DNA from 3 places in the Lentzea sp. HUAS12 genome. Region 2 is predicted to be linked to each of the others. Evidence: riboswitches for the same ligand, from Rfam matches in the RefSeq annotation. Region 2 holds a riboswitch; each other region holds the start of a gene.
What was found. A riboswitch is a leader RNA that binds a small molecule or an ion and turns the genes downstream of it on or off. The one in region 2 is predicted to bind thiamine pyrophosphate.
Positions count from the first base shown of each region.

Region 1: linked by a shared signal. The riboswitch ahead of ND450_RS29940 (FAD-dependent oxidoreductase) and the one ahead of ND450_RS27840 (thiamine ABC transporter substrate binding subunit) in region 2 are both predicted to bind thiamine pyrophosphate.
Region 3: linked by a shared signal. The riboswitch ahead of thiC (phosphomethylpyrimidine synthase ThiC) and the one ahead of ND450_RS27840 (thiamine ABC transporter substrate binding subunit) in region 2 are both predicted to bind thiamine pyrophosphate.

Region 1 covers NZ_CP099738.1:6,531,134-6,537,260, reverse strand. The annotation lists gene ND450_RS29965 (S1 family peptidase) at 1-514, shown strand, start outside; gene ND450_RS29960 (NADP-dependent oxidoreductase) at 566-1,486, opposite strand; gene ND450_RS29955 (TetR/AcrR family transcriptional regulator) at 1,536-2,099, shown strand; gene ND450_RS29950 (dioxygenase) at 2,082-2,843, opposite strand; gene thiE (thiamine phosphate synthase) at 2,875-3,513, opposite strand; TPP riboswitch at 3,540-3,651, shown strand; gene ND450_RS29940 (FAD-dependent oxidoreductase) at 3,646-4,602, shown strand; gene thiS (sulfur carrier protein ThiS) at 4,599-4,799, shown strand; gene ND450_RS29930 (thiazole synthase) at 4,801-5,556, shown strand; gene ND450_RS29925 (MarR family winged helix-turn-helix transcriptional regulator) at 5,633-6,076, shown strand; gene ND450_RS29920 (VOC family protein) at 6,079-6,127, shown strand, end outside.
Region 2 covers NZ_CP099738.1:6,122,569-6,128,695, forward strand. The annotation lists gene ND450_RS27835 (iron ABC transporter permease) at 1-1,203, opposite strand, end outside; gene ND450_RS27840 (thiamine ABC transporter substrate binding subunit) at 1,179-2,177, opposite strand; TPP riboswitch at 2,170-2,280, opposite strand; gene ND450_RS27845 (4a-hydroxytetrahydrobiopterin dehydratase) at 2,315-2,608, shown strand; gene ND450_RS27850 (glycoside hydrolase family 88 protein) at 2,668-3,648, shown strand; gene ND450_RS27855 (mannosyltransferase) at 3,565-4,779, opposite strand; gene ND450_RS27860 (DUF6131 family protein) at 5,058-5,213, opposite strand; gene ND450_RS27865 (BTAD domain-containing putative transcriptional regulator) at 5,278-6,127, opposite strand, start outside.
Region 3 covers NZ_CP099738.1:6,524,540-6,530,666, reverse strand. The annotation lists gene thiD (bifunctional hydroxymethylpyrimidine kinase/phosphomethylpyrimidine kinase) at 1-695, opposite strand, end outside; gene thiC (phosphomethylpyrimidine synthase ThiC) at 692-2,332, opposite strand; TPP riboswitch at 2,324-2,447, opposite strand; gene ND450_RS29905 (LysE family translocator) at 3,158-3,760, opposite strand; gene ND450_RS29900 (aldo/keto reductase) at 3,833-4,768, shown strand; gene ND450_RS29895 (peptide deformylase) at 4,765-5,343, opposite strand; gene ND450_RS29890 (DUF3263 domain-containing protein) at 5,452-5,730, shown strand; gene ND450_RS29885 (LytR C-terminal domain-containing protein) at 5,730-6,127, shown strand, end outside.

The sequences.
Region 1 (6,127 bases), 410 kb from region 2:
CTTCTCCGTGACGGGCGGCTACGTCACGGCCGGCCACTGCGGCACCACCGGCACCGCGGTCTCCGGCTTCAACCGCGTCGCCCAGGGCACCTTCGCCGGCTCGGTCTTCCCCGGCAACGACTACGCGTGGGTCCGCACCAACGCGAACTGGACCTCGCGGCCGTGGGTGAACCGCTACAACGGCACGAACGTCGTCGTGAAGGGTTCCACCCAGGCGGCGGTCGGCTCGCAGATCTGCCGTTCCGGTTCCACCACGGGCTGGCGCTGCGGCACGGTCCAGGCGTTCAACCAGACCGTGAACTACCCGCAGGGCCAGGTGCGCGGCCTCACCCGCACCAACGCCTGTGCCGAGGGTGGCGACTCGGGTGGTTCGTGGGTGGCGGGCTCCGGCTTCGGCCAGGCCCAGGGCGTGACCTCCGGCGGTTCGGGCAACTGCTCGTCCGGCGGCACCACGTACTTCCAGCCGGTCAACCCGATCCTGTCGCGCTACGGCCTGACCCTCACGCGGGGCTAGTCCTGAGCTGAGAGCGCCGCGGCACCTGCTGGTGTCGCGGCGCTCTCGCGTTCATCGGACCAGCACGATCTTCCCGTGGGCATGGCCCGTCTCGCTCAGCCGGTGCGCGTCGGCGGCCTCGGCGAGGGGGAAGACCCCGGCGAGCGGCACGGTGAACGAGCCCCGCTCCGCGAGCGCGGCCGCGATGGCGAGACCGTGCAGCGCTTGAGGATCCGAGCCGGGACCGCCCGCCGTGTGGGTCAGCCGAACCCCGTGCTCGCCGGACAGGTCGGCGATCGTCACCACGCGGTCCGGCGAGCCGGCGATCGCCACCAGGTCCGGCACCGGGCCCGCGCAGTGCAGGACGGCATCGACGGCCCGGTCGGCGGAGAGCGCCGAGACCCGGTCCGCCAGCCCTTCGCCGTGGACCACCGGAGTCGCGCCCAGTTCCGCGACGAAGTCCTGCGTGGACGGCCCGGCCGTGCCGATCACGTTCGCTCCCCGCGCCGCCGCCAGTTGGAGCGCCACCGTTCCGACGCCTCCCGCCGCACCCGCGATCAGCACCGTCAGGCCGTCGCGCACGTCCAGCAGGTCCAGCGCCCTGGTGGCGGTCTCGACGTTGGCCGCCGCTCCGCCCGCCTGCTCCCAGCTCAGCGCCGACGGCCTGGGCGCCCACGCCGCCAGCACCGCGAACTCGGCGTTGGCGCCGCCGAGCCGGGCCAGGTCGACCATCCCGAACACCTCGTCGCCCACCTCGACACCGCTCACCCCCTCGCCGACCTCGTCGACGACCCCGGCCGCGTCCACGCCCGGCACGTGCGGGAGCGACAGCCGCGCGCCGAACCGTCCCGCGCGCAGTCCGGCGTCGGCGGGCGTGACCCCGGATGCCCGCACGGCGATCCGGATCTGGCCAGGGCCCGCGTGCGGTTCGGTGACCTCGGCGACGTGCAGCACGTCGGCGGGCCCGTACTCGGTGAACTGGAGTGCTCGCATGGCCGCGAAATTAGTGGAACAGGGCGTCCGCTTAGAGGAAACTGAGACGGTGACGGCGAATCTGACCCACAACCTGCGTTCGGACGCCCAGGACAACCGCGACCGGATCATGGCGGTCGCGCGCGAGGCGTTCGCGACGGAGGGCCTGGACGTGCCGATGCGCGAGCTCGCCCGCCGGGCCGGGGTCGGTCCGGCGACCCTCTACCGCCGCTTCCCCACCAAGGAGGCGCTCGTGGTGGAGGCCTTCTCGGAGCAGATGGCGGCGTGCACGGCCGCGGTCGACGACGGGCTGGCGCACCCCGACCCGTGGCTCGGCTTCTGCCACACGGTGGAGGAGATCTGCCGGCTGCACGTGCTCGACCGCGGGTTCGCGGCGGCGTTCACGACCGCCTACCCGCGGGCGATCGACTTCGGCGTCGTGCGCGAGACGGCGTTTCACAAGCTCACCGAGCTGATCCGCCGGGCCAAGGCGACCGGGAGGCTGCGCGCGGACTTCTCGGTCGACGACCTGGTGCTGCTGCTGATGGCGAGCGGGGGCGTCCGCAACGGGACGCCCGCGATCGCGCGGCGGCTCGCCACCCTGTTCCTCGAAGGCTCAGCTGAACTGCACTGATCGCTTCGAGAGCCCGTACCAGAAGCCCTCGACGCTGGTGCGCGCCTTCTCGTCGCTCGCCGCGCCGAGGGCGACGAACAGCGGTGCGAAGTGCTCGGTCCGCGGGTGGGCGATCCCGGCGGCGGGCGCCTTCACCTGGAAGTCCAGCAACGCGTCCACGTCACCGGCGGCCAGCTGCCGGTGCGCCCAGTCGTCGAACTCCTTCGACCACGACGGCGGCTCGTAGTCCGGTCCGGCCGGGAAGTTCACGCAGCTCAGGTTGTGCGTCATGAACCCGCTGCCGACGATCAGGACGTTCTTGTCCCGCAACGGCGCCAGCTTGCGGCCGACCTCGTGCAGCTTGCGCGGGTCGAGCGTGGGCAAGGACATCTGCAGCACCGGCACGTCGGCGTCCGGGAACATCTCCTTGAGCGGCACGTAGGCGCCGTGGTCGAGGCCGCGTTCCTCGTCCTGCTCGACGTGGCCGCCCAGCAGCTTGCGGACGTCGTCCGCGAGCTCCGGCGCGCCCGGTGCCTCGTAGGTCACGTCGTAGTACCGCTGCGGGAAGCCCCAGAAGTCGTAGACCAGCGGCACGGTCGTGGTCGCGCCGATGGTCGTCGGCGCCTCCTCCCAGTGCGCGGAGACCATGAGCACGGCCTCCGGGCGCGGAAGGGCGGCGGACCAGTCCTTGAGCTCTCTGGTCCACGTCTCGTCATCGGCCAGCGGGGGAGCCCCGTGGCTCAGGTACAGCACAGGTGCGCTCACGTCTTCGAGCGTACGCCTTTTAGTTCAAATTTCAACGATCAAGTTCGGATTTGAACAACTCGGCGGCGCGGCGGGGGTCCTCGGCGTCCGTGATGGCCCTGACCACGACGACCCGGGTCGCGCCGGCCTGCTTCACCTCGTGCAGGTTCGTCAGGTCGATGCCGCCGATCGCGAACCACGGGCGATCGGTCCTGGTGGCGCGGACGAGGTCGAGGCCCGGTGCGGGGCGGCCCGGCTTGGTCGGGGTCGGCCAGCAGGGGCCGGTGCAGAAGTAGTCGACGCCGGGTTCCCCGGCGGCCGCCGTCATCTGGTCGACGTCGTGGGTGGAGCGGCCGATCACCACCTCGTCGCCGATGATCCTGCGGGCGAGCGGCACGGGCAGGTCGTCCTGGCCGAGGTGCAGCACGTCGGCGTCGACGGCGTGCGCGATGTCGGCGCGGTCGTTGACGGCGAGCAGCTTGCCGTGGCGTTCGGTGGCCTCGGCGAGGAGCTCGATCGCCTCGATCTCCTGCTTCGCCTCCAGTGACTTGTCCCGCAACTGGATGATGTCGACGCCGCCCGCGAGGGCCGCGTCCGCGAACTCGGCCAGATCAGGCCGGTTCGGCGTGCAGAGGTAGAGGGTCGCGTCGGCGAGTCGTTGCCTGATCAGGTTTCCGTCGAGTCCTGGCACGCACGCACGTTAACCGTTATGTTGAAGGCGGTCCGCACGGGAGCCTGGAGAACACCGGGCTGAGAGGGAGCGTGGTTCGCTCCGACCGTCGAACCTGATCCGGGTCATGCCGGCGCAGGGAGCGTGAATGCCTTGAGCAGTGTGGAAGTGGCCGTCCTGGGTGGCGGCGTCATCGGTCTGTCCGCGGCCCTGTCCGCGGCACGGGCCGGGTTCTCCGTCTCCGTCACGGACCTGGGCTCGCCGCACGCGGGTTCGCGGGTCGCGGGCGGGATGCTCGCACCGCTGACGGAGGCGTGGCCCGGCGAGGAAGCCGTGGTGGCGCAGGGTGTCGAGGCCCTCGCGCTGTGGCCGTCGTTCGCCGCCTCGATCGGCGTGCCGCTGTTCGACGCCGGAACGCTGGCCGTCGGCACGCAGCCGGGCGACCTCGCCGACCTGCGGCACGCGGGGGAGTTGCTGACCTCGCGGGAGATCCGGGCCCTCGAACCCTCGCTCGGGCCGGCGGTGCGCGGTGGCGTGTACGCGTCCGGTGACCTCGCCGTCGACAACAGGCTGCTGCTTTCCGCACTGCGGAAGGCTTGTCGCGAGGCCGGTGTTCTCTCCGATGTGGACGGACGGGTCACGGTGATCGCGGCCGGGGCGTGGAGCGGGTCGCTGCACCCGGCTCTGCGGGACGTGATCCGCCCGGTCAAGGGCGAGATCCTGCGGCTCACACACCGCCCCGGAGCGTTGCCGCCACCCCGTCACACCATCCGCGCGCTGGTCTCCGGCCGTCCCGTCTACCTGGTGCCGCGCGACGACGGACTGGTCGTCGGCGCGACCCAGTACGAGGCCGGGTTCGACACCGACGTGTCCGTCGCGGGCGTGCGGGACCTGTTGCGCGACGCGGAAACCGTGCTGCCGGGCATCGCCGAGTACGCCCTGACCGAGGCCGCCGTGGGGTTCCGCGCGGGCAGCCCGGACAACGTCCCCGTCGTGCGGTGGCTGGAGCCCGGCGTGATCGCGGCGACGGGTCACCACCGCAACGGTCTGCTGCTGGCCCCGCACACCGCACAGGTCGTGGTCGAGCTGCTTCGAGGAGGAACTTCGTGAGGGCACAGGTGAACGGGACCTCCCGCGACCTGGCCGAGGGCACGTCGGTGGCCGCGGTCGTGACGCTGGTGGGGGCACCCGAGAAGGGCGTGGCGGTGGCCTTGGACGGTGCCGTGGTGCCGAAGGCGTTGTGGGACTCGACGATCGTGCCGGACGGTGGCGTCGTCGAGGTGCTGACCGCGGTCCAGGGAGGCTGACGTGGACGATCCGCTGATCATCGCGGGCCGGGAGTTCCGCTCCAGGCTCATCACCGGCACGGGCGGAGCCGCGAACCTGTCGGTGCTGGAACGGGCCCTGGTCGCGTCCGGCACCGAGCTGACGACCGTGGCGATGCGCCGGGTCGACGCGGCCGGGCAGACCGGCGTCCTGGAGTTGTTGCGGCGCCTTGGAATCGAGGTCCTGCCGAACACCGCGGGCTGCCGCACCTCCGCCGAGGCCGTGCTGACCGCGCAGCTCGCGCGGGAGGCGCTGGAGACGAACTGGGTCAAGCTCGAGGTCGTCCACGACGAGGAGACCCTGCTGCCCGACCCGGTCGAGCTGCTGGACGCGGCGGAACGGCTCGTCAACGACGGGTTCGTCGTCCTGCCGTACACCAACGACGACCCGGTGCTGGCGCGGAAGCTGGAGGACATCGGGTGCGCGACGGTCATGCCGCTGGGTTCTCCCATCGGCACGGGGCTGGGAATCCGCAACCCCCACAACATCGAGCTGATCACTTCTCGTGCATCTGTTCCAGTAGTTCTCGACGCGGGCATCGGCACGGCCTCGGACGCCGCTCTCGCGATGGAACTCGGCTGCTCAGCGGTCCTGTTGGCGACCGCCGTCACACGAGCCCAGGACCCGGAACGGATGGGCGCCGCCATGCGTTGTGCGGTCGAGGGCGGACGGCTGGCGCGCTTGGCCGGACGGATTCCGCAGCGCTTTTGGGCCCAAGCGTCTTCGCCGGGTCTCTGAGTCGCTACCTTGGGTACTCACGTGTTGGGGGATGATTGAGCACTAGCTGAATTCCCGCCGAGGAGGACGACAAGCCGTGACGGCCCCCATTGACGCCGAGGTCGAGGACGCGACCGCGCGCCTGTACCTGGCGATCGGCCGGCTGGCCCGGTTGCTGCGACGCACCGGTTCCCCCGGCCTCGGCCCCGGCGCGGTCTCCGCGCTCGCCACCCTCGCCCGGTGCGGCCCCATGCGTCTGGGCGACCTGGCGACCAAGGAGGGCGTGGCGCCCCCGACGCTGTCCCGCATCGTCGCCGCGCTGGTCGAGGCCGGGTACGTGAAGCGCGAACCCGACCCGCAGGACGGCCGCGCCTGGCTCGCCACCCCCACGCCCGAGGGCGAGACGATGGTGTCCGGCGTGCGGTCCGCGCGGGTGCGCGAGCTGCAGCGGCGGATCGAGCAGCTGACGCCCGAACACGTCGCCGCGCTCGTGAGCGCCCTGGACGCGCTGGAGACCCTGGTGGGCGAGGAGTCCAAGTAGCCGTGAAGTCGCGGACCGCCGGCATGTGGTGGGGGACGTCGATCGAAGCCC
Region 2 (6,127 bases):
CATCGTGATCAGGTAACCGAAGCCGACCGTCACCGCGGACACCCCGAGCGGCAGCATCAACGCCGTGTCGAGCACCTCGGCGAACCGGGCCCCCGACCTGCGCAACCCGACCAGCACCACGGCCGAGAACACCCCGACCACCAGCGCCACGAGGGTCGCGTCGAAGGCCGTCCGCAGCGAGTTCACCGCGGCGTCGATCCCCGTCACGGCCAGCGTTCCGCGGTCGCCCCGGGTGTTCAGCGCCACGTACCCGGCGAGGCTCCAGCCGTCCCGAGTGGACAGTGAGCGCGCCACGAGCCCGACCACGGGCGTCAGCAACGCCACGACGACGGCGAACGCGGCGGTCACCACGTACCACTCACCACCGGACGGCTTCCGGGCGAGTTCCTCCCTGCCGCGCAACGCCAGCGCGGTCTCGCGCCGACGCCGGGCCAGAGCTCCCAGCACCAGCACCGCCAGCACGGCGGCGAACTGCAGCAACGACAACGCGGCCGCCCCGGACAGGTCGAACAGCTCGACCGTCCGCAGGTAGATCTCGGTCTCGAGCGTCCGGTACCGCGACCCGCCGAGCACCAGCACGACGCCGAAACTCGTGGCGCAGAACAGGAACACGACCGCGGCGGCCGACCCGATCGCCGGCGCCAGCGCGGGCAGCACCACCGACGCGAACGCCCGCGGCCGCGAGGCACCCAACGCCCGCGCCGCGTCCTCGGCGCGCCGATCCGTGTGCGCCCACAGCCCGCCGACGGTCCGCGCGACCACGGCGACGTTGAAGAACGCGTTGGCCAGCACGATCGGCAGGAGCCCGCCGTCGGGCCAGAACGTCCGGAAAGCCAGGCCCACCACGACGGTCGGCAGCACGAACGGCACCATCACGGCCGCGCGGACCAGTCCGAGGCCGCGGATCTCGCAGCGTGCCAGCACGAACGCGAGCGGCATGCCGGCGAGGACCGCCACGAGCGTGGAGGCCGCGGCCTGGCCGAGGGTGAAGGCGACGAGCTCCCAGGTGTCGGCTTCGAGGACCGCGGCGAGCACACCGCCCTCGCGCAGGCCCAGGTCGACGATCGCGAGGACCGGCCAGGCGAAGAAGAGCGCGAGGAAGGCCAGCGGCAGCAGCGCTGCCGCCGACCACCCGGCACGAGCGGAGATCCGGCGAACCGGCCCGCCCGTCCGCGAACTCAGCCCTGCACCAGCTTGCGCCACTGCTCGACCCACGCCTCGCGGTTGTCCTTCACCTCGTCCGCGGGCAACGACTGCGGCGAGGCGGGAAGCGGCGCGTCCTTGGCCCACGACTCGGGCAGCGCGACGCCCTCGCGCGACGGGTACACGTACATCTGCTCGGCCACCTGGGCCTGGAACTCCTCGCCCAGCAGGAAGTCGAGGACCTTCTTGGCGTCCTCGGTGTTCTTGGCGCCCGACAGCACGCCCGCGTACTCGACCTGGCGGTAGCAGGTGTCGAGCACGGCCTTGGTCCTGCCGCCCTCCGCCGACGGCGACGACGCGTACGACACCACGATCGGCCGGGTGCCCTTGGTGGCCGAGAACTCCTGGTTGTAGGCCTCTTCCCAGCCGCTCACGACCTTGACGCCGTTGGCCTTGAGCTTGGTCCAGTACTCCTGCCAGCCGTCCTCGCCGAACTTCGCGATCGTGCCGAGCAGGAACGCGAGACCGGGCGAGGACGTGGCCGGGTTCTCGACGACCAGCTGGTCCTTGAACTTCGGGTCGACCAGGTCCTCGTACGACTTCGGCTCGCCGGCCGTGAGCTTGGCCGGGTCGATGTTGAGGCACACGTCACCGACGTCGACGGCCTGGAGCCGGTTCGAGTCGTCGGCCTTGTACCGCTGGGCGCCCTTCGAGGCCTCCGGCGAGGCGTACTCGGCGAACACGCCCTCGCTGAGGGCACGCGACGCGAACGTCGAGTCGACGCCGAACGCGACGTCGCCGATCGGGTTCGACTTGGTCAGCACCAGCTTGTTCGTCAGCTCGCCCGCGTCCCCGCTCGCGAGCTGCTTCACGGTGATGCCCGAGGACTTCTGGAACTCGTCCAGCACCTCCTGCTTCACCGCGAACGAGTCGTGGGTCACCAGCGTGACCTCGCGCGACTGCGGCGCGGTCGACGTGCCGGCCGAGCAGCCCGTCAGCGCCAGAGCAGCGAAAACAGCACAAATCCTTCTCACAGCAACCTCTCCCTACGCCGGTATGACCCGGATCAGGTGGACGGTCGAGGGCTTGCGAGCCCTCCTCTCAGCCCGGCGCTTCACCGGACTCCCGTGGTAAACGCGCAGCTTACGTGACGTGGTGGGACGATCAGGACATGGCCGAGCTGTTGAGCGACGATCAGTTGGACGACCTGCTGCCGAAACTCCCCGGCTGGTGCCCGCAGGACGCGGCACTGGTGAAGACCGTCGAGCTGGAGAGCTTCTCCAAGGCGATCATGGTCGTGAACCGGATCGCGGAGATCGCCGAGAACGACAACCACCACCCGGACATCGACATCCGCTACAAGACGCTGACATTCCGCCTGAGCACGCACTACAAGGGAGGAATCACCGCCCTGGACGTGAGTCTCGCCGAGGAGATCGACGGAGTCCTGGACGCCCTGGCCTGATTCGGTCAAGATGTGCGCTGCCGCCGCCCGCGGAAATGAGAGGGAACACCCTCATGCGGATGCGCACACCTCTGTTCGTCGTGGCGCTGGCCGGCAGTCTCCTCCTCGTCCCGGCCGCGGCCCAGGCCGTGCCCTGTGCCGTGACGGACACGATGATCGAGGCCAGCCAGGCCTGGGTGACCAGGGGAACCGATCTCGCGGCGAACACCTGGTCCAACGCGGGTTTCCACACCGGCAACCTCGCCCAGGTGCGGACGACCGGGATCAGCAACCACAAGACGTGGCCGTGGGTGCAGGCGAACCACTACCTGCTGCCGGTCGACCCGGCGCACCCCTTCGCCCCGGACGCGCAGGCGACCGGTGAGCCGTACCTCGACGTGGCGTACTTCCACCCGGAACCCGAGGTGCTGCAGCCGTTGCGCGACAACCTGCGCGCCCAGGTGCGGGATGGTGGCACGTACTGGAGGTCGCCGGACGCGCTGAACATGGCGCTGCCGTCGTTCACGCGGATCGCACTCGCCGACCACGACCAGGCGATGCTGGACTACTCGTTCCGCTCCTACCAGAGCCTCAAGGCGCGCACGTTCAACGAGTTCACGGGCCTGTGGAGCCTGAACGCGCAGACGAACGGCTGGGCTGTGCAGGGCCTGGCCAAGGCGGTGGTCGCGCTCCCCGCCGACCACCCGTACCGCGCCGAGTACGCCAGGACGCTGGCCAAGAGCGTGCGGACGTTGACGTTCCTGCAACGCCACGACGGCTTCTGGGGCGCCACCGGCAAGGACTCGGCCGCCACCGCGATGATCACTTACGCGATCGCGGCGGGTGTCAACGCGGGCGTGCTCGACCGCGCCACCTACCTGCCGCACGCTCAGAAGGGCTGGCAGGCGTTGCTGACCGCGCTCGACGCCGGCGGACTGCTCGGCTGGACCGCGGCCCGCAACTCCTTCAAGCCCGCGTCAGCCGGCGACTCGGCTGGGTTCGCCGTCGGCAGCCTCCTGCTCGCCGGACAGCAGCTCGTCCCGCTGACGCCGGGCTGCTAGCCCGATCGCGACCAGCGTGAGCACGCCCGCGGCCGGATAACCCCAGCCGAGCACGACGAAGATCCACGGCCGCGGGAAGTCCCAGATGTTCGGCTGGGCGAGCAGCAGGAACGAGATCAGGTAACCGCCGGTCAGCAGCACCCACAGGCCGGCGGTGATCTTGCAGAGCAGGTGCCCGCCCTCGTAGACCAGCCACAGCAGGGCGGGCACCATCCACACCCAGTGGTGGCTCCACGAGATCGGCGAGACGAGCAGGCCGAGCATCTGCACGCTGACGATCAACGCCAGCACGTCCTTCGTCCTGCTGACCGCGAACCACGTCAACGCCGCGGCGACGAGCACGGCGACGATGTAGATCGGCCCGGTCTTCACGTCGTAACCGACCGTGCGGCTCAACGCACCGCGCAGTGACTGGTTGATGGCGCTGCCGACCGGCCCGACGCGACTCGCGTCACCGAGGAGCTGGAACCAGAACTTGTCCGACTGCGACGGCGAGATCGCCCAGCCGATCCCGTACACGACCACAAAAGCGACGAACGACCACACAGCGGCCATCCACCGCCGCTGGATCAGGAAGTACAGCCCCGAGATCGCGGGCGTGAGCTTGATGCCCGCGGCGAAACCGACCCCCGCCCCACCGATCCAGTTGCGCGCGCTGGCGAGCGTGCCGATGAGGATCGCGACCAGCACCAGGTTGATCTGGCCGTAGTTGAGCGTGGTGCGGACCGGCTCGATCCACAGCGTCAGCGCGGTCCACAGCATCACGCGGCGCGGGTCCTGCAGCTTCAGCAGTTTCAGCGTGACGTGCACGATGTAGTAGAGGCAGCCCAGGCAGATCAGCTGCCAGATCCAGCGCGAGGCCTCCCACGGCACCCAGCTCATCGGCGTGAAGATCGCGGCCGCGAACGGCGGGTAGGTGAACGGCAGCGGGAACACGTCCGCGTACTGGTCGAGCCGCCACTCGTAGAGGTCGCCGGAGAACAGGTGCGGCGAGCCGTTGCGGTACACCAGCAGGTCGATCATGGTCATCTTCGTCTGGAACGCGACCATGAACAGGTGCCCGAGCACCGACAACGCGAACAGCCACGGCGCTACGGAGAGCACTCGCGCTTCCACAGCACGGAGTTTCACCCCGAAAACGTTACCCGAGGCAACGTTGTGGGGTACCCCGGCGTCATAAGGACGGGAGAGATCGCAAGAGGGAGTTTTTCTGATCATGTCTGTTGATCTTGTTGTTGCCGCTGTCGCCGCTCTGGCCATGCTGGGGGTCGCGTTCGGAGTGTTCGCCGCTGCCGCACGCACGAGGAACAACGTGTGAAACCGTTGTGAGACAAAAAGAAGGGGGAGCCTCCACAAAGGAGGCTCCCCCTTCACCGTTTCCGAGGGGAGGAACGGTGAGCGATGAGTCTTTAGAAGTAGTGAGCCCGGCCGCCGATCGGCTTGCCGACCGCGCCGAGGACGGCGAGGATCGCGCCGATCACCAGGAGCACCACGCCCAGCGTCGTCAGGATGCTGATACCCATCAGCCATCCGACGACCAGCAGAATCAGACCGAGGACGATCATTCCAACCTCCAGGTGGGGAATCCTGATGTAGAGGTACCCGACCGCGGTAGGTACAAACCTCGCTTCATACATTCGTCAGTGATATAAGCAGCTTGCGCGCTTCCTCGGTGCCGCGGTGCCGCAACATCTCGTAGATCGGCAGGGCTTCCGCCAGGTGTTCTCGTGCGGCGTCGTGCTCCCCCAGCAGGATGTGGACCTTCGCCAGCCGTACGAGGCCCTCTCCGAGGTAGTAGGTGTGGTGCATCTCCCGCATCCGGTCGACCGACAGCCGATAGCTGTGGACGGCCTCGGCGTAACTGCCCAGCTCGACGTGGATGTCCCCCAGCGTCTCGGCGTTGTTCGCGTGGGGCATGGACAGCGGGCCTGTGTACCCGGCGAACGACACCTCCGCCTCCATGCACAGCTCGATCGCCCGTTCGCGGTCACCGACCTGTTGGTGAGCCCGCGCGTATGCCGCGAGGTAGCAGCCTCGCTGGTACTCGCCGAGGTCGGAGAGCTTCGGGTACAAACCGGCCAAGATGTCCAGCGACCGTTGGTGCTGCCCGAGTTCCTCGTACACGAGAGCCAGCCCGCGCGAGACGTCAGCCTGGCCGTCGACGTTGTCCATCTCCTCTTCACAACGCAGTGCCGAGCGCAGGTGGAACTCGGCCTCGAGAAAAGCCCGTTTCGCCATGTAGATCCCACCGAGAGCGCGGTGAAGGCGCTGTCGGCCGAACACGTCGTCCCGTCGTTGTGCCGCGGCCAGCGCGAGCAGTTCAACTTCCTCGACCTCGGCCAGCAGTCCTTGACGCAGCATGGAGAGGTGGAGCGTGTAGACCAGCCGCCAGGTGAGGTCATCCGCACCTGCCGCCACCATCTCCCTCACCAAGCCCAGGAGCACCGGCTGCTCGACCTGGATCCAGAGTTTCGAGGCC
Region 3 (6,127 bases), 400 kb from region 2:
CCGCGGGCGAGCGCCGAGCTGATCGACGACGCCAAGGTGTCGCCACTGCCGTGCGTGTGCTCGGTGTCGTAGCGAGGCCCGGGCAGTTCGATGAACTCACGGCCGTCGTAGAGCAGGTCGAGGCACTCCGGGTCGTCCCACATGTGGCCGCCCTTCACCAGCACCCACTGCGGACCCATGGCGTGCAACGCCTCCGCCGCCACGCGCTGGTCCTCGCGGTCCTTCACCGCGATGCCGGTGATCAGCCGCACCTCGTCGAGGTTCGGCGTCACCAGCGTCGCGCGCGGGAACAGCAGGCCCCGCAACGCGTCCAGGGCGTTGTCGGCGAGGAGTTGGTTGCCGTGCATGGAGGCCGAGACCGGGTCGACGACGAGCGGGGTCCTCCCCGCCCCGATGCCGACGCGGTCCAGCGCGGGCGTGACGGCCTCGATGATCTGCGCCGACGCCAGCATGCCGGTCTTCGCCGCCTGCACGCCGATGTCCTCGGCGACCGAGACGATCTGCGCCGCGACCGTGTCCGCCGGGATCTCGACGACGCCCGTGACGCCCAACGAGTTCTGGACCGTCACGGCCGTCAGCGCGACACAGCCGTGCACTCCGCACGCGAAGAACGTGCGGAGATCGGCCTGGATGCCCGCACCACCGCCGGAATCGCTTCCGGCGATGGTGAGCACCCGCGGGGGTGCCTCGGTCACGAGGTCTCCACGACCGGCAGGTAGACCTTGTTGCCCGTGTCGGCGAACTCGCCGGACTTCTCGGCCATGCCCGCCTCGATGGCCTCCACTGTGGACAGTCCGCGTTCCTCGGCGTAGCGCCGCACGTCCTGCGTGATCTTCATGGAGCAGAACTTCGGCCCGCACATCGAGCAGAAGTGCGCCGTCTTCGCCGGCTCCGCGGGGAGCGTCTCGTCGTGGAACGAGCGCGCGGTGTCCGGGTCGAGCGACAGGTTGAACTGGTCCTCCCAGCGGAACTCGAAGCGCGCCTTGGACAACGCGTCGTCCCAGTCCTGGACGCCGGGGTGGCCCTTGGCGAGGTCCGCGGAGTGCGCCGCGATCTTGTACGTGATCACGCCGGTCTTCACGTCGTCGCGGTTCGGCAGGCCGAGGTGCTCCTTCGGCGTGACGTAGCAGAGCATCGCCGTGCCGAGCCAGCCGATCTGCGCCGCGCCGATCGCGGACGTGATGTGGTCGTACGCCGGCGCGATGTCCGTGGCCAGCGGCCCGAGGGTGTAGAACGGCGCCTCGCCGCACCACTCCTCCTCGAGCCGGACGTTCTCGGCGATCTTGTGCATCGGCACGTGGCCGGGGCCCTCGATCATGACCTGGACGTCCTTGGCGCGTGCGATGTGCGTGAGCTCGCCGAGCGTCCGCAGCTCCGCGAACTGCGCCTCGTCGTTGGCGTCCGCGATGGAGCCCGGCCGCAGCCCGTCACCCAGCGAGAACGTCACGTCGTAGGTGCGGAGGATGTCGCAGAGCTCCTCGAAGTGCGTGTAGAGGAAGCTCTCCCTGTGGTGCGCGAGGCACCACGCGGCCATGATCGACCCGCCGCGCGAGACGATGCCCGTGACGCGCTTGGCCGTCAGCGGCACGTACCGCAGCAGCACGCCCGCGTGCACGGTCATGTAGTCGACGCCCTGCTCGCACTGCTCGATCACGGTGTCGCGGTAGACCTCCCACGACAGCGCCGCCGGATCGCCGTTGACCTTCTCCAGCGCCTGGTAGATCGGCACGGTGCCGATCGGGACGGGCGAGTTGCGCAGGATCCACTCGCGCGTCTCGTGGATCCGCTTGCCGGTGGAGAGGTCCATGATCGTGTCGGCGCCCCACCGGGACGCCCAGACCATCTTCTCGACCTCGTCCTCGATCGACGACGACACCGCGGAGTTGCCGATGTTCGCGTTGATCTTCACGAGGAACTTCTTGCCGATGATCATCGGCTCGGCCTCGGGGTGCTTGCGGTTCAACGGGATCACCGCACGCCCGATGGCCACCTCGTCGCGCACGAACTCCGCGTCGAGGTTCTCCCGCGTCGCGACGTAGCGCATCTCCGGGGTGATGATCCCGGCCTTCGCGTACGCGAGCTGGCTGACAGCTCCGTTGATCGGTTCCCGTGCGGCGATCCACTCCGACCTCAGGTCGGGCAGTCCACTGTGGACGTCGATCGTCGCGTTGTCGTCGGTATACGGACCGGAAGTGTCGTAGAGATCGACATGCTCGCCGTTGGTCAGTTCCACCCTGCGGAAAGGCACACCATCGCGGTACACCTTGCGCGAGCCCGAGATGGGGCCCGTGGTCACACTGGGCTTGACCGAACGGTCGTCAAGTGCCGTCACGACATTCCTCCCTACGCCGGCATTACCCGGTCAGGTTCAGGCGGTCGGTGACACCGGCACGACGGCCAGTCACCCTCTCAGCCCGCTTCAGGCGCGAGCTCCCGCGTTCTGTGTTGAGTTGTCGAGAACCGACCATAGTCAGCGCGCGCCGCTGCTGCCAAGGCCGCGTTTTACCCCTAATCTCTTCCCGTGGCTGATCACCAGCCGTTCCCGCCCGGCGCGCGTCGCGGTCAGCGCCCCGCCGTGGTCTCGGCATGCCCTTCCTGCGGTGAGCTGGCGGGCCGGGGCTATCCCGACTGCGGCTTCTGCGCGGAGCTGCTCGACCAGTTCTGGCTCGCCGACTGGGAGGCGCTGCGCACGTCCTCGCAGCTCGCCGACCGGGAGCTGGCCGAGCTGGTGACCTCGGCGGACGTCGGCCAGTACCCGTGGACGTGCGTGGACTGGGCGATGACGCTGCTGGCGTGCTCGCGCTGCGGTGCCGAGCTCGGCACCGGGCCGGTCGAGTGCGTGCGGTGCGCGGTCACCGAGGAGCGCCGGTGGAACTGGGACCACGCGGCGCACCCGTCCACGATGAGCGCGAACGAGCACCTGCTGCGCGTGGCCCGTGCCGCCCTGCGCGCCCCTCACCGGCGTCGTCCGGCCGTCGTGCAGGCCTGGCAGCTGGTGCTGCCCTTCCTGATCGCCGGTGAGGTGATCGAGTTCGGCCGCCTGGACCGCATCCGCGCGCACGTGCTGGCGGGCGGCTACGCGTCGATGGCCGCCTGCCACACGTTCGCCGAGCTGGCGGGGCTGCCCGAGCTCTTCTGGCGCCGGGGCAACCCGAACTCAACGCGGGTCGAGTACCAGCCGGACTCCGAGCGCCAGCAGCACGCCGCCCGACAGCTTCTCGAGCGCGGGACGGACCCGCGGCCTGCTCAGCCAGCCGCGAACGGTGTGCAGGACCGACACGATGATCAGGTACCAGACGGTGTCGATCAGGACCCACCCGACGGCGAGGAAGAGCAGAACCCCCTGGCCGGCCTCCCCGGCAGGCACGAACTGCGGTAGGAACGAGATCGCGAACACGCCGAGCTTCGGGTTGGCGAGGTTCACGACCAGGCCGCTGCGGAACGCGTGGCTCGCGGGCGGCGGCTCGGCACCGGGCAGGCTCTTGCTGATCAGGGCCTTGACGCCCAGGTAGATCAGGAAGACCGCGCCCGCGATCCGGAGCCCGTGGTAGGCGATCTCGGACGCCGTGAGCAGGACGCTGAGGCCGAGAGCCGCGGCGACCGCCCAGCAGGCCACGCCGACCTCCATGCCGAACACCGTCGCCAGCGCGGCCTTGCGCCCGTGCACCGACTGTCGCAGGACCATGGCCGTGCCGGGTCCTGGCGACAGTGCGATGAGGAACGAGGCCGCGACGAAGGCGACGATGTTTTCGAGTGGCATGCCTCTGATGGTCGCCGGTCGCCGCAACTCGTTTCTTGACCTGGAGCGCGGTCCAGGATGTTCGGTGGTGCCATGACCTTGGAACTGGGGAAGTTGGGTTTCGGCACGTGGGCCATGGGTGGCCCGATGACGTTCGAGGGACAGCCCGTCGGCTGGGGTCCGACCGACGACGAGGAGTCGCTGAAGGCGTTGCGCAGGGGCTTCGACCTGGGAGTTCACCTGGTCGACACGGCGGACGTCTACGGCTGCGGCCACTCCGAGGAGCTGGTCGGGCAAGCGTTTGCGGACGTGCGGGACGAGGTGGTGATCGCGACCAAGTGGGGCGACGAGTTCGACCCTGCGAGGCGCGAGCTGACCGGGTACAACGGGACGGTCGAGTACCTGCGCCGCGCCGTCGAGGGGTCGTTGCGGCGGCTGGGCACCGACCGGATCGACCTGTACCAGCTGCACCTCGGTGGCCTCGAGCTGGAGCAGGCGGCGCTGCTGCGCGACGAGTGCGAGGCGCTGGTGGCCGCGGGCAAGATCCGCGCGTACGGGTGGAGCACCGACGACCCGGAGCGGGCGCGGTTCTTCTGCGAGGGTGAGCACGGTGTGGCCGCGCAGGCCGACATCAACGTGCTGTTCGACAACCCCGAGATGTACGCGGGGGAGTACGCGGTGCTGTGCAGGCGCCCGCTGGCCATGGGGCTGCTGGCGCGGGAGACGTTCGCGCCGCTGCCGGCGGACGACGTGCGCGTCTCGGACCCGGCGTGGCTGCTGTTCTTCGAGGACGGCAAGCCGACGCCCGCGTACTTCGAGGCGCGCGAGGCCGTGCGGGACGTGCTGACTTCAGGTGGCCGGACGCTGGTTCAGGGTGCGCTGGCGTGGTTCTGGGCGCGCTCTCCCCGCCTGGTTCCGATTCCGGGGGTCCGGACGGTGGCCCAGGCCGAGGAGAACGCTCGTGCTGTGGAGTTCGGTCCGTTGAGCGCGGACGAGTTGAAGCAGGTGGAGGCGGTGCTCCGGCCCTAGTCCTCGTCGTCGTCGAAGTTGGCCGGGTCGTTCGGGTCCCACGAGAGGCCCGGCTGGTTCCACTCGTTGTCGCGGAGCATCCGCTTGGCCTCCTTCTTGTACCGGCCGATGAGGCGGTCGGTGTAGAGGTAGCCGTTGAGGTGGTCGGTCTCGTGCTGGAGGCACCGCGCGAAGAAGCCGGTGCCCTCGACCTCGAACGGCTGACCGTCGAGGTCCACCCCGGTGACCTTCGCCCACTGGGCGCGTCCGGTCGGGTACGCCTCGCCGGGCACGCTCAGGCAGCCCTCGAAGTCGTCGTCCGGGTCCGGCATGGTCTCGGGGACCTCGGACGTCTCGAGCACGGGGTTGCAGATCACGCCGCGGTGCTGCACCCCCTGGTCGTCCGGGCAGTCGTAGACGAAGACCCGCAGGTCGACGCCGATCTGGTTGGCCGCGAGCCCCACTCCGCGAGCAGCCGCCATCGTCTCGAACATGTCGTCGACGAGGGTCTTCAACTCGGTGTCGAACTCGGTGACCTCGCGCGTCGGGTTGTGGAGCACGGGGTCGCCGGCGATGCGGATGCGGTGGACGGCCATGGCTGAACTTTAAGCCGTCCAAAACTGTCGGTGTCGCGCGGTAGGTTGGAACGATCACGTGATTGAATTGCCCGCACCTGAGATGGTGTGGCGACCGTGGGGAGCCAGATGGATCACGCCGAGACGCTCACCTCCGCTGACGGGCTGACCAGCCGCGAACGCACGATGCTCGCGTTCGAACGCCAGTGGTGGAAGTACTCGGGATCCAAGGAACAGGCCATCAGGGAACTGTTCGACATGTCCGCGACCCGCTACTACCAGCTGCTCAACGCGCTCGTTGAATCCGAAGCCGCCCTGGCCGCAGATCCGATGCTCGTCAAGCGGTTGCGCGGTGTCCGGACAGGCCGCCAAAGGGTTCGCGCCCGCGCCAGGAGCACCGAGGACTGATGACCTCCCCCGAGTCCGCAAGCCCGTCCCGTCCGGCCAAGGCAGCAGGCTTCGCCCTGCTCGGCGTCGCCGCCGTCGCGTTGGTGATCGGAGTCGTCTCGCTGTTCGGCGGAGGCTCCTCCTCCGACGACACACCGCCCGTGGCGGAGGGGTCGTCGACCGCGCCTCCGGTGGCGACTTCCGCTTCCGAGCCGCCTGCGTCCACGCCGTCTTCCGCGCCTCCTGTGACCACGACGGCTTCGCCCACCGTGCCTTCCGCGCCTGCGTCGTCTGTGGTGCCGCCTCCGCCTGTCACCCAGCCCGGGGTCGCCAAGGCTCCTGTTCGGGTTTACAACAACTCGACGATCACCGGGTTGGCTTCGAAGGCTTCTGACGAGGTTCGGGCCAACGGGTGGGA